Regions from separate parts of the Bradyrhizobium sp. Kon10 genome, predicted to be linked through region 2. Evidence: predicted binding sites of a transcription regulator. Region 2 holds the regulator's gene; each other region holds the start of a gene.
The links. Region 2 encodes LexA, which represses DNA repair genes until DNA is damaged. Its sites were predicted from a motif close to TGTTCNNNNTGTGTTCNG; they were not measured.

Region 1 (10,308 bases), on a different contig from region 2:
CAAGAGCGACATGCTGGCGAAGTTCGGCGCCTCGTCCAAGCTCAACGCGGAATGGGAGTTCGTCTCCATGCTGCGCGCCGAAGGACGTCAGGCGGCCGAGGCGTTTCTCGACGAGCACGGTGCGGATGTCGGCCAGCGCTCGACCGCCGATCTCGATGTGTTGCTGTCGGAGTGCTGAGACGTGGGTCTTCTCGGCATTCTCGTCGGGCTCGGCCTGCTGGTCCTGTTTGCCTTCCGCGGCTGGAGTGTTCTGCTGCTTGCGCCGTTCGCGGCCCTGATCGCCGCGCTGTTCGATGGCGAGCCGCTGCTCGCCAACCTGACCCAGGTCTTCATGGCGAATGCGGCGGGGTTTTTGGCGCAGTTCTTTCCGATCTTTCTGCTCGGCGCGGTGTTCGGCAAGCTGATGGACGACAGCGGGGCGGTGGCATCGGTCGCGGGCTTCATGGCGAAGCGTCTCGGCGAGCGGCGCGTGATCCTCGCGGTCGTGCTCGCCGGGGCGCTGGTCACCTATGGCGGCGTCAGCCTGTTCGTCGCCTTCTTCGTCATCGTTCCGATGGCCCGCTCGCTGTTTCGCGCCGCCGCGATTCCGCGCCGGTTGATTCCGGCGGCGATCGTGCTCGGCACCTCGACCTTCACCATGTCAGCTCTGCCCGGTACGCCGTCGATCCAGAATGCGATCCCGATGCCGTTTTTCGGCACGACGCCGTTTGCCGCGCCAGGCCTCGGCATCATCGCTTCGCTCATCATGCTCTGCGCGGGATTGTGGTGGCTGCATGGCGCCGAAGCCGCGGCGCGCCGTGCCGGAGAAGGCTACGGCGAGGACGTCCAGGGTACTGAACGCGCCGTCGATGACCAGCTGATTCGCGAGCTCGCAACCACCGCACGCGAGTTCGATCCGGCCGAGATGCGGCATGGACGGCGCAGCGAGACATCTTCTCCGCTGGCCGGTGCCATCCTGCCGCTGGCCGTCGTTGTTGCCGTCAACCTCCTGATGTCGCTGTTCGTGTTGCCGCGGCTCGATGTCGCGTATCTGAGCGAGCAGCGCTTCGGCGGTACGTCCCTGGCGGCGGTCGCAGGTGTGTGGTCGGTCAGCGTCGCACTCGGCGCAGCCATCGTCACCACGATCGTTCTGAACTGGGCCCGGCTTCCCTCGCTGCGGCAGAGCATGGACGCGGGCGCCAATGCGTCGGTTCTGCCGGCGTTCAGCGTTGCAAGCCTCGTCGGATTTGGTGCGGTGATCGCGGCGCTCCCGGCTTTCGAGGCTGTGCGCGATTGGGTGCTCGCGATTGAAGGCGGCCCGCTGGTGTCGCTCGCGGTTGCGACCAACATCCTGGCCGCGCTGACCGGCTCGGCCTCGGGCGGTCTGACCATCGCCCTGGACGCGCTTGGCCCGACCTATGTCGATATCGCCGCGCGCACCGGAATCGACCTCGCGCTGATGCATCGTGTGGCGGTCATCGGCGCGGGGACATTGGACATCCTGCCGCACAATGGTGCGGTGGTAAGCCTGCTGGCGATCTGTGGCCTGACGCATCGCGACAGCTATCTCGATATCGTGATGGTCGGCATCGTGACGTCGCTGCTCGCGCTGGTGGCCGTGATCGCCTTGGGCAGTGCGTTCGGATCGTTCTGACGGAAGCCCGGCAAGAGCGATTGACGCAAGGGCAAAGGTTTGCATTGAATGCAGCCAAGTCGGACCAAAAAAACGAGAAAGCCGGGTGGAAACGATGGCGCGAATGAGTGCAAAGCTGTGTGCGTTGCTCCTGGGGTCGGCGGCAGCGCTGAGTGCGGGTGGCGCGTCCGCGGCCACGCTGGCGGATGACGCCGACACGGTCTGCAAGGGCTTGGTTGGCGGCACTGACGCCGTGAAGATCGATTCCGCGGCGTTGCAGGCGCCGTCAGCGCTTGCCGTTGCCGAGCGCGGACCGACACCATCGGGACGCGTCACGCCGGCCAACCCGTCCTTCTGCAAGGTGCTCGGTCATATCGAGCCTGCCGACCCCAAAGCACCGCCGATCAAAATCCAGGTCAATCTTCCGCTCGAATGGAACGGGCGCTCCCTCCAATATGGCGGCGGCGGTTTCAACGGCGTGCTGATCACGGGGCTCTCGTTGCCGCCGGCCTATCCGTTCGACAAGCCGTCCCCGCTCGCGCGCGGCTTCGTCACTTACGGCACCGATTCCGGCCATGAATCCAAACCGGGCGAGCCGCCGCAGCTGTTCGCACTCAACGACGAAGCCTTCGAGAATTTCGCCCACCGCGCCTACAAGAAGGTGCGCGACGCCGCCGTGATGCTGATGCAGCGCGCCTACGGCAAGGCGCCGGTTAAGATGTACTTCATGGGTTCGTCCGAAGGCGGCCGCGAAGGCCTCACCATGGCGCAGCGCTATCCCGACGACTTCGACGGCATCCTGGCCCGCGTGCCCGTCATCAACTGGGTTGGCCTCCAGCATGCCGGCACCCGCTCGGGTCTCGTGACCATGGGCGAAGGCTGGATCAATCCGGCGCAGGTGAAGCTGGTCGGCGAGGCGGTGCGGACCGCTTGCGACAAGGCCGACGGCTCCGACGATGCGCTGGTGCAGGACCCCGTCGCCTGCAGGGCGGCGTTCAAGGTCGAGACGCTGCGCTGCAAGGCCGGCCAGAGCGGCGACCAGTGTCTCACCGATGCGCAGATCAAGGCGATCGACACCCTGCATGCAACGTACAAATTCCCGTTCGTGCTCGCCAACGGTCTCGACGATTACCCGGGTTGGGGCGTCTCCGGCGAAGACACGCCGGCATTTGGCCCGACCGGTGGCTGGGTCGCATGGTGGCTCGGCACCGCTCCACCGGCGCAGCCGCCCGCACCCAACAACGGCATCGCCTGGATCTACGGCGCCGGCGGCATTCAATATGTCTTCGCGCGCGATCCCAAGCTGGATGTCACCACCTACAAGGTGGAGGAGCACAAGGCGCGGCTGCTCGAGGTCTCGAGCCTGATGGATTCGACCGATCCCGATCTCAGCCGCTTCCGCGCCCGCGGCGGCAGGCTGATCATACTCGAACACATGGCCGACTATGCACAGAGCCCCTATGCCGGGATCCGTTATTTCGAAAGCGTCGAGCGCAAGCTCGGCAAGTCAGAGACGGCCGAGTTCGCGCGGCTCTACACCGCGCCGGGTGTCGACCATGTCGGCTCCGGCGCACCGGCCAATGTCGACATGCTGAGCACGCTGGTCGACTGGGTCGAGAAGGGCAAGGCACCCGGCGATCTCGAAGTCACCGAGCAGAAGGTCGAGGCGCCGTCGTTTGCGACGTTGCGCGCGCTGCCGCTGTGCCGCTGGCCGGCCTGGCCGCACTACAAGTCGGGTGCGGTGACGGAGGCATTGAGCTTTACCTGCGCGCCGTGAGGAACGGCGCGCTGCTCGCAGCGTCACCCCGCCGCCATGGCTTGTGCGCCGCCCAGCAATTGCGCGTTGAGCCGGCCGCCGGAGAACAGCATGTCGTCGAGCGCCTCGTCGATGTCGGCAGAGATCACGGAGCTGCCGCCGTCACGCGCGAGGCTCGCTTGCGCCAGTCGCCGCATCAATTCCTTGATGAAGGCGCAACTCGTGCCCTCGCTGCGCCGGGCCGCCTCGGCGACGACGGGGTCCTCGATCGGGAGAGCCTTGCCGTAGAGCCGGACCAGCTTGCCACGGCCGGTCTCGTCCGGCAGCGGCACTTCGATCGCCTGATCGATCCGGCCGGGGCGACCGGCCAGCGCGCCCTCAAGGTCCTCCGGCCGGTTGGTGGTCAGGACGAACAGGATGTCCGCATCCTCCTTCAGCCCGTCCATCTCGTTGAGCAATTTGTTCAGCATCGATTCCTCGCACGGGCCCATGTCGTCGCGGTCGCGGGCGATGAGATCGACATCCTCGATCACCACCATTGAGGGCTGGAGCAGCCGTGCCAGACTCATATAGGCGCCGAGAAGGCCGATTTGCTCGGCCGTGATGATCAGCGTCGTATGTCCGGGCAAATGCGTTGCGAGATAGCGGATGGTGTGGGTCTTGCCGGTGCCGGGCGGCCCGTACAGCAAGATGCCCTTGCGCGTGGACTGACCCAGCCGGCGGAGCTGATCGCGGGTGTTGACGAAATTCAGCACGTTGCGATCGAGCAGGCGCAAGGTCTGCTCCGGCAGGATCACCTCGCTACGAGCGACCGGCGGCAATCGATGCACGGTGATGCCGCGCGAACGCCCGCGGTAATCGCTATCTGCGTCGAGTGAGAGAATCTTGCCGCGATAGGTACGCGCGGCCTGCACGGCCTCTTCCAGTTCACTGAAGCATTGCTGGACGAGGGCAGCGCCTGTGGACCCCGACGGCACCAGGATCTCAATCCGGAGTCCAGGCTCACGGCTATACTCGCGATGCGCGGAGAGCAAGACTGCGTAACGAAGATCATCCTGCTCGCACAGCCACAAGCCATTATCGAGGCACTTGACGGGGCTCTTCTCGCCAACGTCGACGTCGGAATATTGCAGCGGCGCAATCGCGACCGCATAGCGGCCGTCCTTGAGGAGTCGCGAAATCGACAGCGTTTCGTAGCGTTGCTCCTCGTTCAGCCCGAGCAAGCGGACGGCCTTGCCAAAGAGCCGGTCGATCCCTGCCTGGACGTCGACCCGCATATGCCCGGGAAACTGGCGGATCGTGGTCACGAGCTTGCTGCGCGCCATGCTGGCAAAGTGCCAATCGAGAACGTCGCAAGCAAAGTCGAAATTCTCTTCCTGTTCGTTCGACGGCCCATCCGCCGCACGCATGCATTCGCTGCACAGCCAGACCGTGCGGTTGCCGATCCGCACGTCCGTCTGTCCCTCAGGCTTGCCACAGAGCTCGCAAGCAGTCTTGATCGCCTCAAGCGTGAGCTGCAGCCGGTGGCCGGCCAAGCCGATGGATTGTTGCGCAGATTTGAAAAGGGCTTCGGCGACGGATTGCGGGTAAGGTCCGCAAACCGCCTTTTCCTTCTGCTCGATCTGAGTGACCAGCGCGGTCGCTTCACGCTCTGATTTGCCGAAAACCTGACGGAGCAGATCCGTCACGAATTGGTCCGGCGTATCGTCGTCATTATGAATGACGATCTGGGTCGGCTGGTTCTCGCCACACCTACTATTCATTACGGAAGATCTCCGGGACAATCTATGATTGAACGGAACGAATAGGGAACATAAAACGACACGGCCGTCAAGCCGACCGCCGTGATAAATTGAGATGAGCTCGAATTCTAATGCGCCGGGCCGCCGGCCGCCTTCACGCGCCGCGTCAGCAGCACCGCGATTGCGGCGAGCACCAGCACCACGCCGATGACGGCAAACGTGTCGGAATAGCCCATCACCAGCGCTTGGCGCTTCACCGTCTTGCCGAGCGCGATGATGGCCTGCTCGCGCGCGGCGTTGGGATCCGGCACGCCATGGGCCATGAAGTAGTCGGTCATCTGCGCAATGCGGCTGCGGACCTCCTCGCGGCCGAGCGTGACCGACTGGCCGATGATATTGGAGTGGAATTGCTCGCGCTTGGTGATGATGGTTGCGAGCGTCGCCGTGCCGATCGCGCCACCGAGGTTGCGAAACATATTGCTGATGCCGGAGGCCGCGGCCGCATCCTGCGGCGCGATGCCGCCGGATAGCACCGAGGTCAGCGGCGTCAACACCATCGCTTGCCCGATCGCGCGCACGATGTTCGGGATCCAGAGCTGGTCGCCGGCATAGTCCGGCGACATTGCCGTGTTCATGAAGCAGCTGTAAGCGAAGATCAAAAGACCGGTGATCGCGATATAGCGCGTGTCGAAGCGCTGCATCAGTTTGGGGATCAGGGGGATCAGCACCAGCTGCGGAAGACCGGTCCAGGCCAGCACATTGCCGATCTGCTCGGCATTATAGCCCTGCGCCTGGCCGAGATAGGCGGGCAGCATGTAGACCGAGCCGAACAGCGCGAAACCGACCATCGTCATCGCAATGGTGCCGAAGCCGAAATTTCGCTGCGTCAGCAGCCGAAGCCGGATCAGCGGCTTGTCGATCGTGAGCTCGATCGCGACAAACAGCGTCAGGCTGACGGCCGCGATCACGGCCAGCTTGATGATGAAGGGCGAGGAGAACCAGTCGTCCTTGTTGCCCTCCTCGAGGACGGCTTGAAGGGCCGACAGACCGATCGCCATGGTGACGATGCCGGCCCAGTCGCCCTCCTTCAGGAGGCTGAGCTGCATCTTCTGCCGCTCCAGAGTCAGATAGAGCGCAGTCACCATGACGGCGGTCGGGATCACGTTGACGAAGAAGATGGTGCGCCAGCCGTAGTTTTCGGTGAAATAGCCGCCGATGGTTGGGCCGATCGCCGGCGCAAAGGTGACGGACAACGCGAAGATCGCGAGCCCGACCGGCTGTTGCGGCTTCGGCAGCTTGGTCAGCACCAGCGTGAACGCCATCGGGATCAGCACGCCGCCGGCAAAGCCCTGCAAACCGCGCATCGCGATCATCGACGGCAGATCATGGGTGAAGGCGCAGGCGACCGAGAACACGGCGAACAGCACCGCGCTCGCAAGCATGTAGCGGCGGAACGAGAACACGCGGCTCAAATAGTCGGTCAGCGGGATCACGATGATCTCGCCGATCAGATACGAGGTCGAGATCCAGGAGCCGTTGTCGGCGCCGGTACCGATGCCGCCTTCGATGTTGAGCAGCGAGGCATTGGTGATCTGGATGTTCAGGATCGCCATGAACGAGCCGATCATGGCGGCGAGCACGGCGATCCAGGTCGCGACGCTGGCGCGATTGGGATCGGCGACCGTGCGATCAGACGTCGCGGCCGGTGGTGCGGGCGTCGAAATTGAGAGGCTGTCTGACATGGCACGACCCTCCGGAAACGAGCTTCGCTTTGGGCGCTGTGGCCGCATGGGCGGTCGGCGCGGTCGAACGTGTTGCGATGGTGGGGATCACGGACATGCCGGGCCGCAGCGCAATCGCGCCCCCGCGCCCGGCATCGAGCGCGATCCTGACGGGGATGCGCTGCACCACCTTGGTGAAGTTGCCGGTGGCGTTGTCGGGCGGCAGCAGCGCGAATTCCTGGCCGCTTGCGGGTGCAATGGAATCGACGTGACCGTGCACGAGCTGGCCCGGGAACATGTCGACCTCGATATCGACGGCCTGACCGGATCTCACGTTGGTGAGCTGCGTCTCCTTGAAATTGGCGACGACATAGGCGCCATCAGTCGGCACGATCGCCATCAACTGCGTGCCGGCCTGCACGAACTGGCCGACGCGCAAGGAGCGATTCCCGACCACACCGTCGATCGGCGAGACGACATTGGTGTAGCTGAGGTTCAGTTCGGCCTGATGCTGCACGGCCTCCGCGCGCGCGGCCGCCGCCCTGGCCTGCACGATCTCGGCCTTGAGCAGATCGATCTGCTTGAGGGCCGAGGCGAGATTGGCGGTATCACGCTCGAGCGTCGCCTGTGCCGAGGCGATGCGTGACTGCGCCTGCTGCGCGTTCTGCACGCTGCCGGAGCCCGTCGCGGCAAGATCGGTGTAGCGCTTGTTGTCTTGCGCAGCGAAGGTGAGATTGGCCCGATCGACATCGAGGGTTGAGCGCGCCGCCTTGATCACCGCCTGCTGCACGTCGAGTTGCGCTTCCTTGCTGGAGATGGTCGCGTTCGAGGCCTGAACATCGGCACGCGCCTGGTCGAGTGCGACCCTGAAGTCGCGGTCGTCGATCCGTGCCAGCACCTGGCCGGCCTTCACATGCTCGTTATCGGCCACGAGGACCTGATTGAGATAGCCGCTGACCTTTGGCGCGATCGTGGTGTTGTCGGCCTTCACATAGGCGTCGTCGGTGGAGACCAGGTACTGCCCGACGGTCCAGTAATCATAGCCGTACCAGCTGGCGCCGGCCAGCACGACGATCGCCGCCCCCGCCAGCAACAACTTGCGAAAATTGAGCTTTTCCCGACGGCCGGGGGAGGTCGCCGCGGGCAGCACGCCCGCCGGGACGTTTGCGGGAACGGCGGTCTGGGCTGTGGCGGTTGGGGCGGTGTGCACGGTCATGACCGGCTCCTGATTTAGGAAACTTGACGATTTCCAAAATAGGACTAGCTTTGAGACTGTCAATGGAATGACAGGCATCATTTAAAAACATGGCTCAGGCAAAATCGTCAGGAGCGAAATCTCCGGAGGCAAAATCTTCTGAAGATTGCCGTCCGCGCGGCCGGCCACCGCTGCGCAGCGACGAGGAGACGAAGCAGATCGTCCTGGAGGTCGCGCGGCACGCCTTTGCCGCGCACGGCTACGCGGCGACCAGCACCGAAGAGCTGGCGCGCAGCGCCGGCATCTCGACCAAGACGCTCTATCGTCTGTTTCCCGGCAAGGCGGTGCTGTTCGAGGCGATGTGCGCGGACCGGCTCGAGCGGCTGCTCTCCGATGTCAATCTCCGGGCACACGACGCGGTCGATATCGACGCGGGCTTGCGCGCCGCGCTGCTTGCCTGCGCCGATCTCGCGCTCGATCCGGAAGTCGTGGCGTTGCAGCGCATGGTGCTCCAGGAATCGGTTGCGTTTCCCGAACTCGCCGCGAATTTCTACAAGAACGGAATTTCCCGCACCGCCTCTACGCTCGCCGGATGGCTGCGCGCGCAGGTGAAGAAGAAGCTGATCGCGATCGACGATGTCGAGGAGGCTGCGGGTATGCTGATCGGCATGGTCGCTTCCGCACCGCAGCGCGCGGCGATCTACGGCGGCATGCCGCTGCCGTCGCGTCAGGATATCGAGCGGCGGGTGCGAAGCTGCGTCGCCTTCTTCCTCGACGGCTGCCGCCGCGTGTCGAACTAGAGCTCCTTTGACAAAGTTGTCGCCGCCGGCTATTTATTTCGCATGCGAAGTAATGCAGCGGCGGCGAAGCACCATCGGCTGATCTACCTGCTCAGCGTCGCGCAAAGGCGGTTGCAGCGTTGGATGGCGGCGCAGCCCTCGAGCGAGGTGACGCCTGCGCAGGCCGGCCTCCTGTTCATCCTTGGCAAGCAGGACGGCAGTCTGATGGGCGAGGCGGGCACGGCGCTCGATCTCGGCCCTGCCGGCATCTCAGGGCTTGTCGATCGCACGGCGGCGGCCGGGCTGGTCGAGCGGCGCGCTGATCGCGAGGACGGGCGAGCCTGGCGGGTCTGGCTGACGCCGACGGGCCGGACCGCGCTTGCGCAAGCAAAGGCTTCGGCAGCCGAGATCAATGCAGCTCTGAGCGACGGATTTACCGTTGCCGAGATCGATATCGTCGCGCGCTGGCTGAGCAGCATTCAGGACAAGTTTCCAAGAGACCCGACAAGAGACCCGACCACAGATGCAGAGCAATAACAGGAGAGAGCGATGACCGAGCATGTCCGGATCGAGAACAACGGCGGAATTCTCACCCTCGCGCTGGCGCGCCCCGACAAGAAGAACGCGCTGACCGATGCGATGTACGGCAAGCTCGCCGACACCATCGAATCGGCCGAACGCGACGCGTCCGTCCGTGTCGTCCTGATCCGCGGCGAGGGCGACATGTTCACGGCCGGCAACGACGTTGGCGAGTTCGCGGCTGTTGCGTCGGGCAAGTCGGACGGAAGCCGCAACGTCGTGCGCTTCATCCAGTCGCTGGCGCGCTGCACCCGACCGCTGGTCGCAGCCGTCCAGGGCCGCGCCGTCGGGGTCGGTACCACGATGCTGCTGCATTGCGACCTCGTCGTGCTCGCCGACAACGCGCAATTGTCGACGCCCTTTGTCAGCCTTGCGCTGGTGCCGGAAGCTGCCTCCAGCCTGCTGATGCCGGCGCGCATCGGCTATGCCCGCGCTTATGAGATGTTCGCGCTCGGCGAGACGGTGCCGGCGAAGGCCGCCCTGGACTGGGGCCTGGTCAACAGGGTCGTGCCGCTCGACCAGCTCGACGCCGAGGCATTGGCGCTTGCGCAGCGTCTCGCCCGCCAGCCGGCCGGCGCGCTCACCGCGACCAAGCGGCTGATGCGCAACGGCGAGGCATTGGTCGCGCAGATGCAGGCCGAAGGCGAGCAGTTCGCGCAGCGCCTGCGCACCGCGGAGGCGCGCGAAGCGTTCACCGCGTTCGCCGAGCGTCGTCCGCCGGATTTCACCAAAGTCGCCTGACGGACCGCCGGGAGGGGGACCAGGCCGGAAAGCAGGCCGGAAAGAAAGGCATTTTACCACAAGCTTAACGAAACATTGGCAGGTGGCGATGCAGGGTGCCGCTCGTGAAGAGTAGGTCCCCGGCCCATGGCAATGTTTAAGAAATCGGTAAGCTCGCTTCTCTTGACCCTGATGGCGCTGCTG
Region 2 (10,308 bases):
TCGAACATCTTCACGAGTGATTGATCGTCGGCATGGCGGATGTAATGGCCGTTGAGGTTTTCCAGCTTGGCGAAATCGAAGCGGGCGGCGGCGCGGCCGACGTTCGCAAGGTCGAAGGCCGCGATCATCTCCTCGGTCGAGAAGATCTCCTGGTCGCCATGGCTCCAGCCGAGGCGGACGAGGTAGTTGCGCAGCGCCGCCGGCAAATAGCCCATGGCGCGATAGGCATCGACGCCGAGCGCGCCGTGGCGCTTGGACAGCTTTGAGCCATCCGGGCCGTGGATCAGGGGGATGTGGGACATGTTCGGCAGGGCCCAGCCCATCGCATCGTAGATCTGCTTCTGGCGCGCGGCGTTGATCAGATGATCGTCGCCGCGGATGACGTGGGTGACACCCATGTCGTGGTCGTCGACCACCACCGCGAGCATGTAGGTCGGGTTGCCATCGCCACGCAGCAGCACAAGATCGTCGAGGTTCTCGTTCTGCCAGACCACGCGGCCCTGGACCTGGTCCTCGATCACAGTCTCGCCGGTCTGCGGCGCGCGCAGCCGGATCGTCGGTTTGACGTCGGCGGGCGCTGTCGCCGGGTTGCGGTCGCGCCAGAGGCCGTCATAGAGGCGGGTGCGGCCCTCCGCCCGCGCCTTCTCGCGCATCGCGGTGAGTTCTTCGGCGGTGGCGTAGCAGCGGTAGGCCTTGCCTTCGGCGAGCAGCTGCTCGGCGACCTCGCGGTGGCGCGCGGCGCGGCTGAACTGGTAGATGACATCGCCATCCCAGCCGAGCTCCAGCCATTTGAGGCCGTCGAGGATGGCGCCAATCGCAGCCTCGGTGGACCGCTCGCGGTCGGTATCCTCGATCCGGAGCAGCATCTTGCCGCCGTGCTTCTTCGCATAGAGCCAGTTGAACAGCGCCGTGCGGGCGCCCCCGATATGGAGGAAGCCGGTCGGGGAGGGAGCGAAGCGTGTGACGACGGAGGAGGTCATTCTTGGCAGGGCCTATGCATTGGAGGCGGTGGTATATAACAGGACCGGAGCATAACTAAAGCCCGGCAGCGGACCTGCCAGGCCTTGCTTAAGCCCTTGGCTCAGCCAAGCGAATTTGGCAGAAGGGCCGAAGATTTCCCGACAGGATTGCAGGATGAGCACAGAACCGGTGGCGAACGAGGTTGGGCGCGATTTCATTCGTGACATCATCCAGGCCGACCTCGACCAGGCCAAATACAGGGAGATCGTGACCCGGTTCCCGCCGGAGCCGAACGGCTACCTGCATATCGGTCACGCCAAGTCGATCGCACTCAATTTCGGCATCGCCCAGGAGTTTCCGGGCCGCTGCCATTTGCGCTTCGACGACACCAATCCGGTCAAGGAAGAGCAGGAATATATCGATTCGATCCAGGCCGACGTGCGCTGGCTCGGCTTCGACTGGGGCAAGAACCTGTTCTTCGCCTCCGACTATTTCGACCGCCTCTACGAATGGGCGGAGAAGCTGATCCGTGACGGGCTCGCCTATGTCGACGACCAGACCCAGGACGAGATCCGCGCCTCGCGCGGTACGTTGACCGAGCCCGGCAAGAACTCGCCGTTCCGCGACCGCTCGGTCGATGAAAATCTGGACCTGTTCCGCCGCATGAAGGCCGGCGAATTCCCGAACGGCGCGCGGGTGCTGCGGGCGAAGATCGACATGGCTGCGGGCAACATCAATTTGCGCGACCCCGTGCTGTACCGGATCCTGCACGCGCATCATCCGCGCACGGGCGACAAGTGGTCGATCTATCCGAGCTATGACTATGCGCACGGCCAGTCGGACGCGATCGAGGGCATCACGCACTCGATCTGCACGCTGGAGTTCGAGGATCACCGGCCGCTCTACGACTGGTTCATCGAGAAGCTGCCGGTGCCGTCGAGGCCGCACCAGTACGAATTCGCACGGCTCAACCTCACCTACACGCTGCTGTCGAAACGCGTGCTGACCCAGCTCGTGCGCGAAGGCCATGTCGCGGGCTGGGACGATCCGCGCATGCCGACCATGGCGGGGATGCGCCGCCGCGGCGTACCGCCGGCGGCGCTGCGCGAATTCGTCAAGCGCATCGGCGTTGCCAAAGCCAACAGTGTCGTCGATGTCGGCATGCTGGAGTTCTGTATTCGCGAGGAGCTGAACCGCACTTCGCAGCGGCGCATGGCGGTGCTGCGGCCGCTGAAGGTCGTGATCGAGAATTATCCGGAAGGGCAGGTCGAGGAACTCGACGCCATCAATCATCCCGACGATCCCTCGGCCGGCACGCGCAAGATCACGTTCGGTCGCGAACTCTATATCGAGCACGACGACTTCATGGAGAACCCGCCGAAAAAGTTCTTCCGCCTGTCGCCGGGCAACGAGGTGCGGCTGCGCTACGCCTATTTCGTCAAGTGCACCGGCGTGATCAAGAACGCTGACGGCGAGGTGGTCGAGCTGCGCTGCAGCTACGATCCCGCGACCAAGGGCGGCAATGCGCCCGACGGCCGCAAGGTCAAGGCCACCATGCACTGGCTCTCGGCGGCGACCTCCAAGCCTGCGGAAATCCGCATCTACAACCAGCTCTTCGCCAACCCGAGCCCGGACGCCTCGAACTTCGCCGCCGATCTCAACCCGCAGTCGCTGGAGATATTGTCCGACGCCCGGGTCGAGGCCTCGGTCGCCGAAAGCAATGCGACCGAGCCGATGCAGTTCGAGCGGCAGGGCTATTTCGTGCGCGACAAGGACTCCACGCCCGGCAAGCCCGTGTTCTCGCAAACCATCGGTCTGCGCGACACGTTTGCCAAGGAAGTCGCCAAGGGCTGAGGCGCATATGAGCAACGAAGCCGACGAAATCGTTTCCGCGATCATCGCGAAATGGTGCGCCGGCTTCGCCAGGCTCGACGCCGCCGCGCTGTCGTCGCTCTATTCGACCAACGCGTTCTTCTTCGGATCAAACCCAAGACTCTACCGGGGCAGGGACGGCGTTGCCGAGTACTTCAACGGCCTGCCGCGATGGCGCAAGCCGCGCGCGGCGTTTTCCAAGGTGCAGGTGGTGCGGGCGGGGCCGGACTTGATCAACATGGCTGCGACCATCTCGTTCGACCTCGCCGGCGAGCGACCCGATCTCATCGTCAAGATGAGCTGGGTCATCATCCGCGAGGCCGGCGACTGGAAGATCGTCAATCACCACGCCTCGTCGCAGGCACCGCTGATCTAGCCTCGTAATTGGGTGTCGTCATTCCGGGCTCGCGCCGATAGGAGCCCCGGAATCCCGGCAGAACCGAACCGCCTCTCACGCGTTGATCGGGTCCAGAAGAGGATCCCCCATGCAGAACATCGCTGAACATATGGAAGTCATCGGCGCCGATGGCGTCCACATCGGCACGGTCGACAAGATCGAGGGCAATCGCATCAAGCTGACCAAGAAGGACAGCGGCGAGGGTAGCCACAAGGGCCATCATCACTTCATCGACAAGGGCCTCGTCGCCGACGTCGAGGGCAACAAGGTCCGGCTCTCCGCCAAGGCGGATGTGGCCGTGACGATGGAAGAGGAAAAGTAGGCTTTTAAGCCGTTCGTTCCTGATCTGTACCGCTATTCGCCTGCCTACACGTTCCGGTAGCTTCGAGCTCCGTTGCGTATTGTCAGGTGTAACGATGGCGGAGCCCGGGCGGCCAGTACGCTCCCAAGGGATCGCACAAGGGATCGCGGGAACTTGGCCCGTGGGCCGCCCCGCGTCCGCCGGCGGCTTTGCGCCAGCGGGCTTCGGCGTCTGGCCCTCACTGGTCGAGACGCTGCGCGAATGGGGGCGGGCTGAGGCCGGCGCCGGGCGGCTGTTTCCCTGGGTCCCCATCGCCTTCGGCTGCGGGATCGCGCTCTATTTTGCCGCCGATCGTGAGCCGGTGCTTTGGGTCGTAGCCGCGACCGCGGCCGTGCTCTCGCTCGGCGCTATGCTGTTGCGGCGAGGCCGATTCTTCGCGCCAGCCATCATGATCGCGGCGGTCGCGGCCGGCTTTGCGATGGCGACCTGGAAGACCGCGCGCATCGCTCATGCCGTGCTGGCAAAGCCGCTCTATTCCGTGTCGCTGTCGGGCTTCGTCGAGACGCGTGACATCCGTGAGCGCACCGACCGGTTCGTGCTCCGCGTCACCGCGATGGAGACCCAACGCGGCGACATCCAGCTGGAGCGTGTACGGCTGTCGGTGCGCAAGGGGACGGCCCCCGAAGTCGGCAGCTTCGTGCAGTTGAAGGCGCGGCTGATGCCGCCGCTCTCGCCATTGCGGCCCGGCAGCTACGACTTCTCGCGCGACATGTTCTTCCAGGGCATCGGTGCCTCCGGTTTCGCGATGGGGGCAATCACGGTGGCGCCCCCGCCCGAAGCCGGGGGCATCAGGCTGCGCTACGCCGCAATGATGCAGGGGCTGCGCGACGCCATCGACGCACGCATCCGTGCCACCCTCGACGGCGACAACCGCGCCATCGCGACCGCGCTGCTGACCGGACGCCGCGACGCGATCACCACGCCCGTCAATGATGCGATGTTCATCTCGGGGCTCGGCCATGTGCTGTCGATCTCGGGTTACCATATGGCCGTGGTCGCCGGCGTCGTGTTCTTCGCGGTGCGGGCGCTGCTCGCGCTCATTCCTGGGTTGGCCGCCGGCTTCGCAATCAAGAAATGGTCGGCGGCGGCCGCACTGTTCGCCGCCGCGTTCTATCTCCTGCTGTCGGGCGCGGAAGTGGCCACGCAGCGATCGTTCTTCATGACGGCGGTGGTGTTGATCGCCGTGATCGTCGATCGCCGCGCCATTACTTTCCGCACCCTCGCGGTGGCAGCCCTGATCGTGCTTGCGGTCGCGCCGGAGGCGCTGGTGCATCCGAGCTTCCAGATGTCGTTCGCGGCGACGCTGGGGCTCGTGGCGCTGGTGCAGGTCGGCATGCCGAACCTGTTTGCCTCGCCGGATCATTCGACCACTGCGCGGATCGCGATGTGGGGTGGGCGCGAGATCGCGATGCTGTTCATGGCCTCCATGATCGCGGGGCTTGCGACCACGCCCTACGCAGCCTTCCACTTTCACCGCGTCACGCCGTACGGCGTGCTCGCCAATCTCGGCGCCATGCCGGTGGTTTCGGCGCTGGTGATGCCTGCCGGGCTGTTGGGCTTGCTTGCGGCGCCGTTCGGACTGGACGGCGTGTTCTGGTGGCTGATGGGGATCGGCATCGATTGGATGATCGCGGTCACGCGATGGGTCGCGGCATTGCCGGGCGCGGTCGGCCATATCGGCGCCTTCGGCACCGCGCCCCTGGTCGCGGCGAGCCTCGGGCTCGTCCTGATGGGATTGTTGCGCACGCCGCTGCGTTGGTCGGGCGCGCTGGTGCTGCTGGTTGCGATCCTTTGGGGCTTGTCCGTCCGGCAACCCGACATCCTGATCGCCGGTGACGGGCAGAGCGTCGCGGTGCGGGGCAGGGACGGGCAGCTGCATCTGATCAGGATGAACAAGGACAGCTTTCTGCTCAAGGAATGGCTGGCGGCCGACGCCGATCCGCGTGATGCCGGCAGTGCGTCGCTGGCCGATGGCGTCTCGTGCGACGATTTGGGCTGCGTCACGCCGCTCGCCGACGGGCGCCTGGTCGCAGTTGCGTTGCGCATCGGCGCGCTGGCCGATGATTGCAATCGTGCCGCGCTGGTGGTGACCGCCCGGCCGGCGCCGCCGGATTGCACGGCGATGGTGGTCGATCGTCAGCGTCTCGCAAGCCAGGGCGCGCTCGCGCTGATGCGGCGTGGTGATGGTTTTGCCGTTCAGGCGGTGAAGGCAAGGGGCGCAGACCGTCCCTGGTCGCCGGCTGCCGCAGGCGCGGCGGATTATGATGGCAGCCTCGCGCCGAAGACGAAGACAGCGTCTCCCCGGAGCAATGACGCAACGCCGTCCGAGGCCGATCTCCAAGCCGAGGACTGAAAGCCGAGGGCTGGATTTGACCTCTCAGCCGATCGTCGGGCCGGAATGGCTGGCCGTCCGACGTGCGGCGGGCGGATCCCATTCGATCGGCTTTGCGAGATGCAAACCGCTCCAGTTCGCCGGCCTCGGCCGGCGATGGGCATTTCAATCCGGGCCTCGACCCCTCGTTGGGGTCGGCGGCGTCAGCCGATCGGCAGGCGGGTGATCGTTGGCTGCCTGTCGGCTATCTCTGGCTTTTGCTCCCGCTCGCCGAGCGGCTGGGTCACCGGCAATTGCAGCACGGTGGCGCGCTGGCCTTCGACGAGCTGCGTCACCAGCACGTATTTGCCGTCCGGAAATTCGATGGCGTCGTGATGGCGATCGGGAATGTGCGGATCGACCTTGCCGAACTTGCCGACGCGGGAGTTGATGGTGCGCGTCCAGATCCAGCGATTGTCGTAGCGGACGCTGTCGGCGAAGGCGAGCTCCGTTCCCGGCAGCAGACAGACCGCGACCGACATATCGGCTTCGGAGGCGAAGCCGCGCGTCGAGGTGCCGCGGAAAGTTGTCGTGACGATTGTCTCGCCGACTTCTGCGGGACGCGTCGCGACGGCGTGCAGGCTGTAGTCACACATCGGGGTGCTCCTCAATCAGGATAGCGACCCGCGCCTCTTCTGAGGCGCAGGCCTCTATCAGAGTAGAAGCCTGCAAGCGTCTGCTTGGTTGTGGGCAAATCTGCGGCTTGGTTCGCGCGCTGCAATCACAATATCTTTTTCAATTGCGCGAGGAACAAAGCCTGCTCCCGTGCATTCGGGCAGTTTCGCCATTAGCGGCCAGCGGGCGCCGACCAGCCGGAATATTGCCAGGCCCGTTGCGACGGCTGCTCGACCGCGTTGCGGGCATTGCGGAATTGCTCGCTCGTCGCCCGCGCTGCTTTGCCGAGATGGTGCTGTGACTGCGCCGCGAGGGCTTGCGACGCTGATGCTGCGATCAGCGCCATCGCGACAGTGCTCAGAATAATGCTGCGCATGGTTCTCTCCTCGGTCTCTCAAAGCCCTGCGAAGCGGTGTGTGCTTCGTCGCGGCGTGCCGAGGATGTAGCGCTGGAGGGGTGGCCGGATAATCTGTGCAAAACCAGAAAGACTATCCAGCCGGAGCGGACAATCGTCCGCTCCAATCGCTCGTGCGCGGCGGCCTGCCGACCGTCCGCAGCCGGCTCAATACTTCCGGTAAAGCCCGATCAGCTTGCCCTGAATCTTCACCCGGTTGGGCGGCAGGATGCGAACCTCATACGAGGCGTTCGCCGGCTCGAGCGCGATCGAGGCGCCGCGGCGCCGGAAACGTTTCAGCGTTGCCTCCTCGTCGTCGATCAGCGCCACAACGATGTCGCCGGTATCGGCGCTCTCGTTACGCTGGATCAGCGCCATGTCGCCGTCGAGGATACCGGCATCGACCATGGAATCGCCGCGCACTTCGAGCGCGTAGTGCTCACCGGAGCCGAGCATGTCAGGCGGCACGCTGATGGTGTGGCTGCGGGTCTGCAACGCTTCGATCGGCGTACCGGCCGCGATCCGGCCCATCACGGGCACCGCGACGGGGCGCTCGCCGTCATCCGCCGACCCGCTGGAGCTCGCGCGGACCTTGCCGAGATTGCCCTCGATGACGCTGGGCGTGAACCCGCGGCGGCTGCCGGCCGCGGCCTGAAGCTCCGGCAGCTTGATCACCTCGATGGCGCGGGCGCGGTTGGGCAGGCGCCGGATGAAGCCGCGCTCCTCGAGCGCGGTGATCAGGCGATGGATGCCCGATTTCGAGCGCAGATCGAGCGCGTCCTTCATCTCGTCGAAGGAGGGCGGCACGCCGCTTTCCTTCAGCCGCTCGCTGATGAACCGCAGAAGCTCGTATTGTTTGCGCGTTAACATCTCGACCAAATTCCCCCGGTTGATGTCGTTCGATTCCGAGACGCTGAGTTCAGCGATGAGCCGCTACATGCTCGAAACAAATCATGAACGGACACTATATGTTCGATATGTGTTCCGCAACTGCTTAATTTAGCGTGAACGCGACAAACTTCGCGGAACGCGAGCGAGCGACGCGTTCAGACCGGCAATCGCAGCACCTCGCAGGGCGTGCCTGCCTCGGCCTTCGGCGCAAACGGCGCACGTACGAGAAGTGCCTGTGCGGCAGCCAGATTCGCGAGCAGCGAGGAATCCTGATGACTCACGGGATGAGCGATGAGGGTGCCGTCGTCGCGCAATTCAAGGCGCGCGCGAAGATAGTCCTCGCGCTGGTCGTTGGCACCGACATCGCGGCCGAGCACGGCGCGTTCGCGACGGTGGTGAATCACTTCGCGGCCCGAGAGCGCGCGAATCAGCGGCACCATGAACAGGAACGCACAGACGTAGGACGACACGGGATTGCCGGGCAGGCCGATCACGCGCATCGCGCCGAGCTGACCGTGCATCATCGGCTTGCCCGGGCGAATCGCGATCTTCCAGAACGCCATCGAGATGCCTTCGGCCTCGAGCGCCGGCTTGACCAGGTCGTGGTCGCCAACCGAGGCGCCGCCGGTGGTGATCAGGACATCCGCCCCGCTGTCGCGGGCGCGGCGGATGCCGGCCGTGGTCGCCTCAACCGTGTCGGCGGCGATGCCGAGGTCGATGGTCTCGGCGCCTTCGCTGCGCGCGAGCGCGTGCAGGGCATAGCCGTTGGAATAAACGATCTGACCCGCGCCGGGGGTGACGCCGGGCATCACCAGCTCATCGCCGGTTGCGAGGATCGCAACTCTCGGCCGGCGGCGGACGGGCAGGCGCGGATGGTTCATCGCGGCCGCGAGCGCCAGGTCACGCTCGGTGAGTCGGGTTCCTCGCTTCAGCAGCAAATCGCCTTCGCGAAAATCGACGCCGGCAAGGCGGATGTGCCGTCCGATGAGGGCGGCTTCCTTGATCGTGACGCGCTTGCCCTCGACCGCAGTATCCTCCTGGATCACGACCGCATCCGCGCCATCGGGAACGACGCCGCCTGTGAAAATCCGTACGGCTTCGCCAGCGCCCACCGTTCCCGCGAACGGCCGGCCGGCTGCGACCTCGCCAATCAGATTGAGCTGTGCATCGATCCTGGCCGCGTCGGCGGCGCGCACTGCGTAGCCGTCCATGGCCGACATCGCCTGCGGTGGCTGCGTACGGCGCGCCGCGAGATCGCGCGCCAGCACCCGGTGCCAGGCCTCGTCGAGCGCAACCATCTCTTCCGCCAGCGGCTCTGCGCCGGCAAGCACCGCGGCAAGCGCGTCGGAAACCGGCATGAGGGCCACGGTGAAAACTCCTGCTCGGGCAATACGACAATCGGGTCGCGGCAAGCGTTCTAGCCGACAGTGGCCGTCGAGGCAAAACGGACGTGCATGCGCGTGGACGCAGCTTATCTATGGAGCAATAGCCGCACCAGTTCGGCCTGCCGGTTCACGCCCGTCTTGTCGAAGATTTTCGACAGATGGCTGCGCGCGGTTCCGTCGGTGATCCCTAGCCGTTCCGCCGTCGCTTTGCGGCCGCCGCCCTTGACGATCTCGAGCGCAAAGGCGGCTTCTGCACGAGTGAGGCCGTAACGCGTGCGCAAAGCGTCGAGTCTTGATCTCGCGTCCGGCTCGGGGTCGGTGATGAGCACCATCGCGCTCGATCGCCAGCCGGAGGCAAGCGGCACCGAACTCTCCGCCCAATCTGTGCCGACTGGCGTCACCTGCACGTGCAGCGGCATGCGGCCTGGATGCCGCCGCAAGCTCATCTCGCCGCCGATGCGATCGGGATGATCGATGCTGCACGAGCCGATCAGTGATTGCAGAGAGCGGCCGTCTTCGCTGTTGATGGCGCTCAGCGCGCCCGCCTCAAGCACGATGCTGTCGGCGGCATCGAGCCATTCGCGCGCCCGGCGATTGACGAAGATCGGGCGAGCCTGAGCGTCTGCGAGAACGAAGCCGTGGTCTAGCCCATCCAGTCCCGCCAGCGCGGCGCGGCCGGTGACGTCGAGCTGGTGGGTACGCCGCTGGATGGCAACGGCGCGTACGAGATGCTGCGCCAGCGTCGCAAACAGCCGCCGTGCGTTATCGTCATATGAAGGCAAATTGGACGGCCGATGGCTGGTCAGGATGCCCGTGGCGTTATGATCGACCAGCAAATTCGTCGTCAAGGGCTCGGTATCGAAGCCGGCTGGCTGCCACCATTCGTTGTAGTAGTCGGTCGCGGTGAACTCATCGCGTGTGATGAAGTCGCCGATGGTGAAGACCTCGCCCGGCGTCCTGCCGATGCCAAGCGGCAACAGGGGATTGCGCGGCGCCCAGCCGAGTAGCTCTTGCACGCGGTCGGGGTCGATGCGCGGCGACACCAGGCTGGAGAGGCCGTTT
Region 3 (10,308 bases), on a different contig from region 2:
CCGGCGCACCGCCGGATCTGGTAGAGCAGGCACGGCCGGCTGCGGCTCTCGAAGAAGGAATCGGTGCAGGAGCGGATCAGGAACGCGCGCTGCAACGCCGTGATGGTGCGGTTGACCGCGCCGGCGGATGCGAACGGCCCGAAATAGCGCCCGGGTCGGGTCTGCGCGCCGCGGTGCTTGAGGATCTGCGGTGCCCAATGGTCGCCGGTGATCAGGATATAGGGAAACGATTTGTCGTCGCGGAGCTGCACGTTGAAGCGCGGCCGCAGCTGCTTGATGAGGTTGGCCTCGAGCAGCAGCGCTTCGGTCTCGGTCGTGGTCGAGACGATCTCCACCGAGACCGTGGCTGCGATCATGCGCAGGATGCGTGCCGGCTGCGGCGCGCCGACGCGCGCGTAGTTGGACAGGCGTTTCTTGACGTTCTTGGCCTTGCCGACATAGAGCACGTCGCTGTTCGCAGCGAGCATGCGATAGACCCCGGGCGAGGTCGGGGCGAGCCGGACCGCACGCTCGATCGCCTCATGGCCCGTCGCCAACGGCACTTCGCCGACCGCACCGCTCTCTTCCAGGATGTCCGGCAGCCGCGCATCGTCCTCGTCGTCGCCGCCGGCGGTGGCGGGATCGACGTCCGGCGGCGTCAGCCGCTCGGGCGGGGCGTCCGGTGTGGGGCCGCGCGGCGATTTGCGCGCGCGCGCGTCGTCCGGGTTGTCGGTGGAATCGGGAATCATGGGACGAATTTAGGTGCTGAGGGCGCCGATTTGAAGTTCCGGCTCAGCGGCACGAACAGGATGGCCGGCTCAGTTCCCGGTAAGGCTTTCTTAAGTCTGTTAACAGCACGGTAACGGGTCTTAACAGGCCTTTAACTTAAAACTCTCGATAAATCCTACGCGAAAAGTTCTTGGTTCCGTAACCATGCGGTTTTGCCTTGCGCGGCGGCGCGGGCATCGCACGGTTTCGGCAGTTGCGTTGGAGTGTGTGATGAAGAGGCTCGTTGTGGGCGTGGCCGCGTTGGCTGCTGCGGGCTGGACGGCTTCGGCGGATGCCGCCGATCTCAGCTACGGGCAGCGCGCCCCCTATACCGTCAATCAACCGCTGAACGCCTATAGCTGGGCGGGCCCCTATCTCGGCGCCAATCTCGGCTACGAATGGGGCTCGGTGGACAACAATCCCGCAAAGCCCTCCGGCTTCGTCGGCGGCGCGCAGGCCGGCTACAATTTCCAGAACGGCCCGTGGGTGTTCGGCGTCGAGGGCGACATCCAGGCAGCCGGTGCCGACGATACTTTTGCGCCGTGGAAGTTCTCCAATCCCTGGTTCGGTACGCTGCGCGGCCGCGCTGGCTATGCCCTCAGCAACGTCTTGTTCTACGGCACCGCGGGTCTCGCCTTCGGCGAGCTGCGCGCGCAGACGTTTGGCTGGACAGAGTCGCACACCAGCGCCGGCTGGACCGCCGGCGTCGGCGCCGAAGTGGGCCTCGCGCCGAACTGGAGCGCAAAGCTCGAATATCTCTACATCGATCTGTCGACCAGCCAGTTCGCCATTACAGGCGTGTCAAACGGCTATAGCGCCAGCGTTGTGCGCGCAGGCGTGAACTATCACTTCTGATACCTAAACAAGAAAATACCGGACTACAGCTTCCCGGCCGCGCGCGGCCGGGACTTTTTTTGCGCCAGGTTGTTGTGCGAGGTCCGCTAGGAGAGGATCACCAAATTGACCGCCTTGGGTCCCTTCCCCTTCTTGTCCGGTTCGACCTCGAATGTGATACGCTGTCCTTCGGCAAGGTCCTTCAGTCCTGCCCGCTCCACCGCGGTGATATGAACGAAGACATCGCGGCCGCCGTCGTCCGGCTTGATAAAGCCGTAACCGCGCTCGCCGTTGAAGAACTTGACCGTTCCCGTCATGGCCATCGGGAAACTCCCCCTCATTGCTCCTCCGCCGCGACGCAGACGCGCGTCACGGCATGACCGGGCATTACGAAGCCCGGGAGCTGGCCATCCTTGGGCAGACCATTCGGTCCGACCGGATCTTTGTTAGGCCTTCACTCCGCCGCAACCATTCGCGGAAGCGGAACGTAAAGCCAGTCACAGAAACAGCATAATACGGTTCGTTGCAGATTGACTACCGCTACTGCATCTTTTTCCCAAAAGATGACCGCGCTTCAGGGCTTTGGCACCTCCAATCGGAATCTGGCCGCTCCGCCCTGGCCGAGCGGCATTTCCAATTCGGGCAGGATCGCCTTGAGCTCGCCCTGCAGCGTGTAGGGCGGATTGACGATCAGCAGCCCGGTGGACGTCAGGGATGCGCCGTCGATTTGCGGTGCGGCGCTGAATTCGAGCCGCAGGCATTTTCCCGCCGGCTTTGCTGCGGCTGCGCTGCGTGCCACGAGTTGCGCCAGCGCGTCCGTGGCGCGGCGGCTCTTGGCCGGATACCAGATTACATAGATACCGGTCGGCCATTTCGCGAAGGCTGTGGAGAAGGCGGCGCCCAGCTTTTCGAACTCGTCCTTCGCTTCAAAGGACGGATCGATCAGCACGAGGCCGCGCCGCTCCTTCGGCGGCACGAAGGCCGGCAGCGCCACCCAGCCGTCGAGATCGACCACACGGGCCTGTTCATCGCGGCGCAGCACATCGATCAGCGCCTTGCGCGCCTTCGGCTCGAGTTCGCAGGCGACGAGGCGGTCCTGCGGCCGCATCAGGCCGCGCGCGATCAGCGGCGAACCCGGATAGGCCTTGAGCTCACCCTTCGGATTGAAGGCGCGGACGATGTCGAGATAGGGCTTCGTCAGCGCAACGGTTTCGTTCGAGAGGCGCGCTTGCATCAGCCGCGCAATCCCGGTCAGCCATTCGCCGCCGCGCCGCGCCTCGTCGCTGTCGAGATCGTACAGGCCGGCGCCGGCATGGGTGTCGATGACGCGGAAGGCGGCCGGCTTGTCCTGCAAATAGGTCAGGATGCGCGCCAGCACGATGTGCTTGATGACATCGGCGAAGCCGCCGGCGTGAAAGGCGTGACGGTAGTTCATGGTGGAGAGTTACGACATCGGGCGATGAAAGTAACTGCTGTCATTCCGGGGCGGTGCGCCGGCACCGAGCTCGAATCCATTTCACACCGACCACGCGGCATCGCGCATGATAGATCACGCTTCCGCCTTCGCCCGTCGGCGGACTAGTCGCGCGCCCCGGAACGACGATCTGAGGGTGACCCTACCCACCCCTGATCGGCGGCATGGTCAGCTGGTCGCGGCGGCAGGCGCGGCGGTCGATCTCCTCGCAGGCACGGAACTGCAAATCCTTGCTGAGGCAGATGCGGACCTCTGACAGGCGCGTCCGGTTGCAGGTGACCGAGACGGCCGCATTGCTCAGGCCCGGATTGGCCTTGATGAAGGCCTCTTGGACCTCGGCGGGCGCCACCGTCTTTTCCTGCGACAGGTCGAGAAATTCGGCCGGAATCTTGATCGCCGCGCGTGCCTTGCGGATGGTCTCGAAATAATTGCGGTCGGTAAGCCCGGAGCAGGTGCCGTGCTTGTCCCATTCATTGAAGATCAGGCCGGGGGCGGGCATCAGATCGAGCATCGAGGAGACAATGCTGCGGTTCAGCCGCGGTGATGGCCGCTGGCAATATTCCGGAAAACCGTTCTCATATTGCGGCCACAGGCCGTGAACCACGAAGGCGTAGGGTCGTCCGCCGCACTGGATTTGCGAGCGTCCGCCGCGCTCGGAAGCCTCCTCGCAGAACGAAGGCGACCAGGATAGCGACAGCACGTAGAAATCGAACTCGCCGGGCGCGTTCTGTCGTCTGTCCTGGGCTTGGGCGCTGCCCGCAAGGCCGAGCAGCCCTGCGGCAAGGGACAGGGCAAGAGGTAGGGCAAGCGTAAGCGAGATCATCAGGCGGGAGAACGAATGCAATCTGGAATGAAACATGGCGACGCCCCTCAACTAGACTGTGTAGAGGAGCCTAGCAGGCGATAGGAACATTTCAAGAACAAATTTCAGGCCGCCATGCTCCCGGCCGCTGGATCGTCCGAATCGGGGCTCTTCCGATCAGGGCTTGGCGGCGCGGCAGGACGGATTGTAGGCCCAGTTGCGATCGAGCCCGACCACGCACCATTCGACGCCCTGGCCGTAGCCGGCGAAGCCGCCGTCCTCGACGATCGAGAAGTGCACCTGACGCATCTTGCCGTCGTTGAGCATGGCCTCGCCGCTGCAGTAGCGGCGCGGAATGTTGTCGGACGCCCACGGCCGGAACGCGGTCTCGTGAACCGCCGAGAAGCCCGTGATCTTCAAGGACGAATTCCAGAACGAGCTTTCCTTTTCCCAGAACTGGGTGGCGATCGTCGGCAGCGCCTTGTCGCAATCGGCCACGCGGCCGTCATAGCGCGGTCCGCTCAGCCAGAAATTCAGCTCCAGCGGATTGGCGGCCTTGGCCTCGCTGAGCGACAGCGCCCCGAACATGAGGCCGAGCACGGCGGCAAAGCGGAGCGATTTGAGGGAGGTCGAGGCGCGCATGGGCAATCCAGACAGCATGATCTGCGAAGGTCGAACGGTGCCGTGAAGGCCCCGGCGGGTCAAGTGCAGCGCGGCAACACTTGCCGACGAGTTGAAGGCAACCGCGCCCTAGCCGGACTTCCGTTCTTTTCACGGTTGCGGCGGCACCGTAGACTGGCGCCAACCAATTGGAGTGACGGGAATGCGAATCATTGCGGCTGCGGGCCTTCTTGCCTTGGGTATGATGGCGAGCCAGTCGGCGCGCGCCGACCTCCTGCCGGTCCCGCCGTTCAAGGGCAACGACACCGGCGGCATCATCGCCTATTCGCTGGCGACGCAGGCTGATGCGCGGCAGCTCGCGGTCGATCACTGCGCGCGGTACGACAAGGTGGTGAAGTTCCTGGCGGTACAGGCCTATGAGGGCGGCTACATCTCGTTTGCCTGCCGCTGGGTGCCCTATGGCGCGGCCGACCGGCCGATCCGCACGCTCTACTGAGGCGTTCCCGCAGCGGCAAGAGAACGCCACGACGACGCCAAGACAACACCAAGACAACGCACGACATCTCAGCCGGGAGCCTCTCGCATGATGCGCCAGCTTGCTTTGCTCGGATCAGTCGTTGGCCTCGTGTTGTCGGCAGGCGCGGCGTGCGCCGACGACCTGCCGGTGCGCAAGGCCGGGCTGTGGGAATTGAAGATGGTCCGGACCGGCTCGGCGATGCCGGAGATGACCATGCAGCATTGCACCGACGAGACCGTCGACAAGGAGATGAACAACAACGTCTCTCCGATGGCCAAGCAGATCTGCGCCAAGCAGGACATCAAGAAGACAGCGACTGGCTATGTCAGCGATTCCGAGTGCAGCGTCGCCGGCATGTCAACGACCTCGCATGCCGAGATCGTCGGTGATTTCAATTCGGCCTATACCGTGAAGACCTCCTCGCACGCGCAAGGCGGCCCGGCCGGCGCCGCGGGGCGTGACACCACCATGACGCTCGAAGCCAAATGGTTGGGGGCTTGCAAGCCCGACCAGAAGCCAGGCGACATCGTGATGCCCGGCGGCTTCAAGATGAACGTGCGTGACGTCGACAAGCTGAAGGCGCTGCTGCCGAAGTAGGCTACATCGCCGGTTACACCGGAATCCGCACACTCGCCCTTAATCCGCCCATCGGGCTATCGCCGAGGGTGATGTCGCCGCCGTGGGAGCGGGCGATGTCGCGGGCGATCGCCAGCCCCAGACCGGTGCCGCCCTCGTCCTGGTTGCGGGCATTGTCCAGCCGCAGGAACGGCTTGAACACTTCTTCGCGCAAATGGGCGGGAATGCCTGGTCCGTCGTCCTCGACCGTGACCGTCAGATAGCGGTGATCGCGCTGGCCGGTGATGGCGATGCTCTTGCCGTAGCGTGCGGCATTGGTGACGAGGTTGGCGAGGCAACGCTTGAACGAGGCCGGCTTCACGGTGACCACGGGCAGACCCTGGAATGTCACGGTCGCGGTGTGGCCGTGGCGCTCGGCGTCGCTGCGCAGCTCCTCGAGCGCCTGCGCCATGTCGGTCGGCTGCGACTGCTCGCCGGAATCGCCGCGGGCAAACGCCAGGTAGTCTTCCAGCATCATCGACATCTCGTCGACGTCCTTGCGCATACCCTCCATCTCGGGGCTGTCGCCGATCAGCGCCAGCTCGAGCTTGAATCGCGTGAGGATGGTGCGCAGATCGTGGCTGACCCCGGCGAGCATCGCGGTACGCTGCTCCATCGTGCGCTCGATGCGCGATTTCATCTCCAGGAAGGCCACCGCCGCGCGTCGTACTTCACGCGCGCCACGCGGCCGGAAGTTCGGCGCCTCGCGGCCCTTGCCGAAACTTTCAGCGGCATCCGCAAGCCGCAGGATCGGCTTGATCTGGTTGCGCAGGAACAGCACCGCGACGATCAGAAGGATCGAGGATGTCCCGACCATCCAGAACAGAAAAATCTCCGAGTTCGAGGCGTAGGCGGCGCTGCGCTGCGCGAACACCCGCATCACGGCGTCGTCGAGCTGGATCCGGATCTCGACCAGGTTGGAGCGGCCGACCGTGTCGATCCAGAAGGAGCGTCCGATCTGGCGGCCGAGCTGCACCGAGAGCGTCTGGTCGAGCAGCGAGAAGAACGGCTTTGGTCCCGGCGGCGGCATGTCGCCGGCAGGCAGGAAATCCACCACCAGCCCGAGGCGCTGCTGCGCGATGCGGCGGATCTGGTCGCGGTCCTTGTCCTGCGGATAGCCCTTGTAGACGTCGATCAGCGCGGCGATGTCCTGCACCACCGCGGCCGACAATCGGCGCGTCACCGTGTTCCAGTGCCGCTCCATGAACACGAAGGCGACCACCGATTGCAGGATCACCATCGGCACGATCATGATCAGCAGCGCGCGGGCATAGAGGCCGGTCGGCATCCAGCCCTTGAACGCGTTGCCCATCCAGCCATTGGCGGCGGAGACGCGCCCGGCGGCGCTTCGCAGCAGCGTCAGGCCGGTATCAATCGTGCTCATGGGGCGCGCTTCACTATTATGGCGAGGCCACCAGCCGATAGCCGATGCCGCGCACCGCCTGAAGGAACAGCGGATTGGCGGGGTCGTTCTCGATCTTGCGCCGCAGACGATTGATCTGCACGTCGACGGCGCGTTCATTGACGCTGCCATTGCCGGTCAGCGCGCTGCGCGGCACGGTGTCGCCCGGCGTCTCCGAGAGGATCCGCAGCATCTCGCGCTCGCGGTCGGTGAGGTGGATGACGTCCTCGCCCTGGCGCAACTCGCCGCGATCGAGGTGATAGACGTAGGGACCGAACGCGATCTTCTCCACGGTCGCGGCCTGGGGCGGTGGGGCGGCGCGCTTGAGAATGTTGTTGATGCGCAGCGCCAGCTCGCGCGGCTCGAACGGTTTTGCCACGTAATCGTCGGCGCCGATTTGCAGGCCTTCGATGCGGCTTTCCGCTTCATGGCGCGCCGTCAGCATCACGATCGGCACCGAGGAGGATGTCCGGATGAAGCGCGCGAGATCGAAGCCGGTTTCGCCCGGCATCATGACGTCGAGGATCAAAAGATCGAAATGCAGGCCCAGGAGCTTCGAGCGCGCATCGCCGGCGCTCGCGGCGGTGGTGACGCGATAGCCTTCGCCGGCGAGGAAGCGCGACAGCAGATCGCGGATGCGGCGGTCGTCGTCGACCAGCAGCAGATGCGGGGCATCGTCGGCGGGTTGCGCCGGCGGGCGGGCGAGCGTGGCAGCAAGCGGCACGGTCACTCCTTTGCGTCTTGATTGACGTTGGCGAAGATCGTCTGCAGCACCTTGTCCGGATCCTCGCGGTCGATCATCGCGCGCAGGAAGCGCTTGACGGTGTCGGCATCCTGCGGCGCCAGCTCGGCGAGCGCCTTGGTGATGCGCGTGGTCTGGAGCCCGGCGAGCTTCTGCACCAGCGCCTCGCCCTTCGGCGTCGCATAGAGCAGGCGCTGGCGGCGATCGTTGTCGCCGGTTTTCTGCACGATGTAACCCTCGTCCAGCAGCTGCTTGAGCACGCGGCCGAGCGACTGCTTGGTGATACGCAGGACGTCGAGGAGGTCGGCGACCTTGAGACCGGGATAACGGTAGACGAAATGGATGACCCGGTGATGGGCCCGGCCGAAGCCGAACGCCTCCAGCTCCTGGTCGGGATCGCCGACGAAGTCGCGATAGGCAAAGAACAGCAGCTCGATGATATCCCAGCGCAAATTGCTTCCTTCGGACGCGGCTGGCCTGGGCCCGGCGGCGTCATGAGAGGGAGTCGCGAAATTTATGTCAGGCATATTGACGTATCTTGGGTCCAATGTTACAAAACGATCAGCCCGCACGAAATTTTAGATCGTTTCGCGTCAGGTGGCATCGAAGCAGGCGGCCGCAGCGAGAGCCGGACAGGCGGCGAAGGCCGACTCAGAACTACCGTGCGATTGTCGAGCGGCATTTCGGCAAAACATACTGGACTTCCGCCTTCGGCAAAAGCATGTCCTCGGCGACATGCTGGCGACGGAAACCGGCCGCAACAAGGCTGGCGGTGGTTCGGCCAGAAACCTAACTAAGCCAGCCGGGCCCGAACAGGGCAGGCCGGCGCAGAACAGCGCCGTCACCGGCAGCGGGAGCCAAGGACATGAGCATGACATTCGACATCCAGCCCGCGCCCAATCCGACCTCCGAAAAGGACCGTGTCGCCAAGCTGGTGGACCCCGGATTCGGGCGGGTCTTCACCGATCACATGGCGATCGTCCGCTACAACCAGGCCAAGGGCGGCTGGTACGAGGCGCGCGTCGAGGCCCGCGCCAATTTCCAGCTCGATCCGGCCGGCGCCGTCCTGCACTACGCGCAGGAAATCTTTGAAGGCCTCAAGGCCTACAAGCGCGACGACGGCGGCGTGAACCTGTTCCGGCCCGACGCCAATGCGCGGCGCTTCAGGGACTCGGCCGACCGCATGGCGATGGCGCACATGCCCGAAGACGTCTTCATCGAAGCGGTCGAGCAGGTCGTGCGCATCGACCGCGCCTGGATCCCCGGCGGCGAGGGCAGCCTTTATCTGCGCCCCTTCATGATCGCGAGCGAGACCTTCCTCGGCGTGAAGCCGTCGTCCGAATATATCTTCGCGGTCATCGCCTCGCCGGTCGGCTCCTATTTCAAGGGCGGTCCTGCCCCGGTGTCGATCTGGGTCTCGGAGAACTATACCCGCGCCGCGGTCGGCGGCACCGGTGCCGTCAAGTGCGGCGGCAATTACGCCGCGAGCCTGCGGGCGCAGGCCGAGGCGATCCAGCATGGCTGCGACCAGGTCGTCTTCCTCGACGCGATCGAGCGCCGCTACATCGAAGAGCTCGGCGGCATGAACGTGTTCTTCGTGTTCGACGACGGCTCGCTGTCGACGCCGCCACTCGGCACGATCCTGCCCGGCATCACCCGCGACTCCATCATCGCGCTCGCCCGCGATGCCGGCAAGACCGTGCGCGAGGAGCCCTATTCGCTCGAGCAGTGGCGCAAGGATGCGGCCAGCGGCAAGCTGAAGGAGGCCTTCGCCTGCGGCACCGCCGCGGTGATCTCGCCGATCGGCAAGGTGCGCTCGGTGAGCGGCGACTTCGAGATCAGCGGCGGCGTCGCCGGTCCGGTCGCCATGGGCCTGCGCAAGCAACTCGTCGACATCCAGTACGGCCGCACCAACGATCCGCACAACTGGATCAAGAAGGTGATCTGATTCGACCTCGTGTGAGGTGCGCACCCTCTCTCGCTGCCTCGCCCCGCTCTTGCGGGGAGAGGGTGGAGAAAGCCATCGAGTGTTGCCCGCGCGCTATGGACGTGATTCCGGCCGGCTGCCATAAGCCTGCGCAACATGGTTACTCCCGAAGCAGTTGGGGGAACCATCGAGTTGCTAACCAATTATGAACCTGTCGCTGTCTAATTGAACGAACTGGGCAGAGTACAGGGGACACGAGAACCATGGCAGATCGCGGCGCACTCAAGCTGGTTGGATTCATCTTCGCAACCGCGACGCTGGCCGTGATGCTGGTCGCCGGCATGGTGGTGAAGGGCTATGCCGATGGCGGCTACACCCTGGAAGCCTCGAGCATCGACGCGAGCCGTTAAGAGATCGTCAACTCTTCGGGGCCGGCCTCCGCTCAGCGGCTATAGATCAACGCCAAAACCGCAATCGCAACAGCCAGCAATCCGACAAAGCGCAGCATGATCGTGCCGAACTGGTTCGGCGCCGGCCGCAGCGGTATCGGGTCGGTGTTGTCGGGCCGAATGCTTTGCATCTGACATGTCCCCGGGGCCCCGCCGCAAAGGCTGCGGGCGCTAGGGC

Region 1: the regulator LexA is predicted to act here: its motif matches at 5,165-5,182, upstream of AC0L2O_RS33495 (ATP-dependent Clp protease adaptor ClpS).
Region 3: the regulator LexA is predicted to act here: its motif matches at 3,961-3,978, upstream of AC0L2O_RS23320 (ribonuclease T2 family protein).

The regions. Positions count from the first base shown of each region.
Region 1 is NZ_JBVVOZ010000045.1:21,190-31,497, forward strand. It holds gene AC0L2O_RS33480 (patatin-like phospholipase family protein) at 1-178, shown strand, start outside; gene AC0L2O_RS33485 (GntP family permease) at 182-1,633, shown strand; gene AC0L2O_RS33490 (tannase/feruloyl esterase family alpha/beta hydrolase) at 1,728-3,389, shown strand; gene AC0L2O_RS33495 (ATP-dependent Clp protease adaptor ClpS) at 3,413-5,131, opposite strand; gene AC0L2O_RS33500 (DHA2 family efflux MFS transporter permease subunit) at 5,239-6,852, opposite strand; gene AC0L2O_RS33505 (HlyD family secretion protein) at 6,800-8,047, opposite strand; gene AC0L2O_RS33510 (TetR/AcrR family transcriptional regulator) at 8,137-8,826, shown strand; gene AC0L2O_RS33515 (MarR family winged helix-turn-helix transcriptional regulator) at 8,869-9,342, shown strand; gene AC0L2O_RS33520 (enoyl-CoA hydratase) at 9,355-10,125, shown strand; gene AC0L2O_RS33525 (methyl-accepting chemotaxis protein) at 10,252-10,308, shown strand, end outside.
Region 2 is NZ_JBVVOZ010000005.1:113,308-123,615, forward strand. It holds gene gltX (glutamate--tRNA ligase) at 1-980, opposite strand, end outside; gene AC0L2O_RS09925 (glutamine--tRNA ligase/YqeY domain fusion protein) at 1,135-2,814, shown strand; gene AC0L2O_RS09930 (YybH family protein) at 2,822-3,208, shown strand; gene AC0L2O_RS09935 (DUF2171 domain-containing protein) at 3,318-3,551, shown strand; gene AC0L2O_RS09940 (ComEC/Rec2 family competence protein) at 3,646-5,943, shown strand; gene AC0L2O_RS09945 (hypothetical protein) at 6,126-6,557, opposite strand; gene AC0L2O_RS09950 (hypothetical protein) at 6,749-6,952, opposite strand; gene lexA (transcriptional repressor LexA) at 7,139-7,840, opposite strand; gene AC0L2O_RS09960 (molybdopterin molybdotransferase MoeA) at 8,017-9,228, opposite strand; gene AC0L2O_RS09965 (helix-turn-helix transcriptional regulator) at 9,333-10,308, opposite strand, start outside.
Region 3 is NZ_JBVVOZ010000017.1:112,860-123,167, reverse strand. It holds gene uvrC (excinuclease ABC subunit UvrC) at 1-728, opposite strand, end outside; gene AC0L2O_RS23335 (outer membrane protein) at 979-1,602, shown strand; gene AC0L2O_RS23330 (cold-shock protein) at 1,689-1,904, opposite strand; gene AC0L2O_RS23325 (23S rRNA (adenine(2030)-N(6))-methyltransferase RlmJ) at 2,156-3,016, opposite strand; gene AC0L2O_RS23320 (ribonuclease T2 family protein) at 3,198-3,914, opposite strand; gene AC0L2O_RS23315 (hypothetical protein) at 4,035-4,499, opposite strand; gene AC0L2O_RS23310 (hypothetical protein) at 4,681-4,974, shown strand; gene AC0L2O_RS23305 (DUF3617 domain-containing protein) at 5,062-5,592, shown strand; gene AC0L2O_RS23300 (ATP-binding protein) at 5,606-6,994, opposite strand; gene AC0L2O_RS23295 (response regulator) at 7,011-7,742, opposite strand; gene AC0L2O_RS23290 (MarR family winged helix-turn-helix transcriptional regulator) at 7,739-8,281, opposite strand; gene AC0L2O_RS23285 (branched-chain amino acid aminotransferase) at 8,620-9,702, shown strand; gene AC0L2O_RS23280 (hypothetical protein) at 9,945-10,091, shown strand; gene AC0L2O_RS23275 (hypothetical protein) at 10,124-10,261, opposite strand.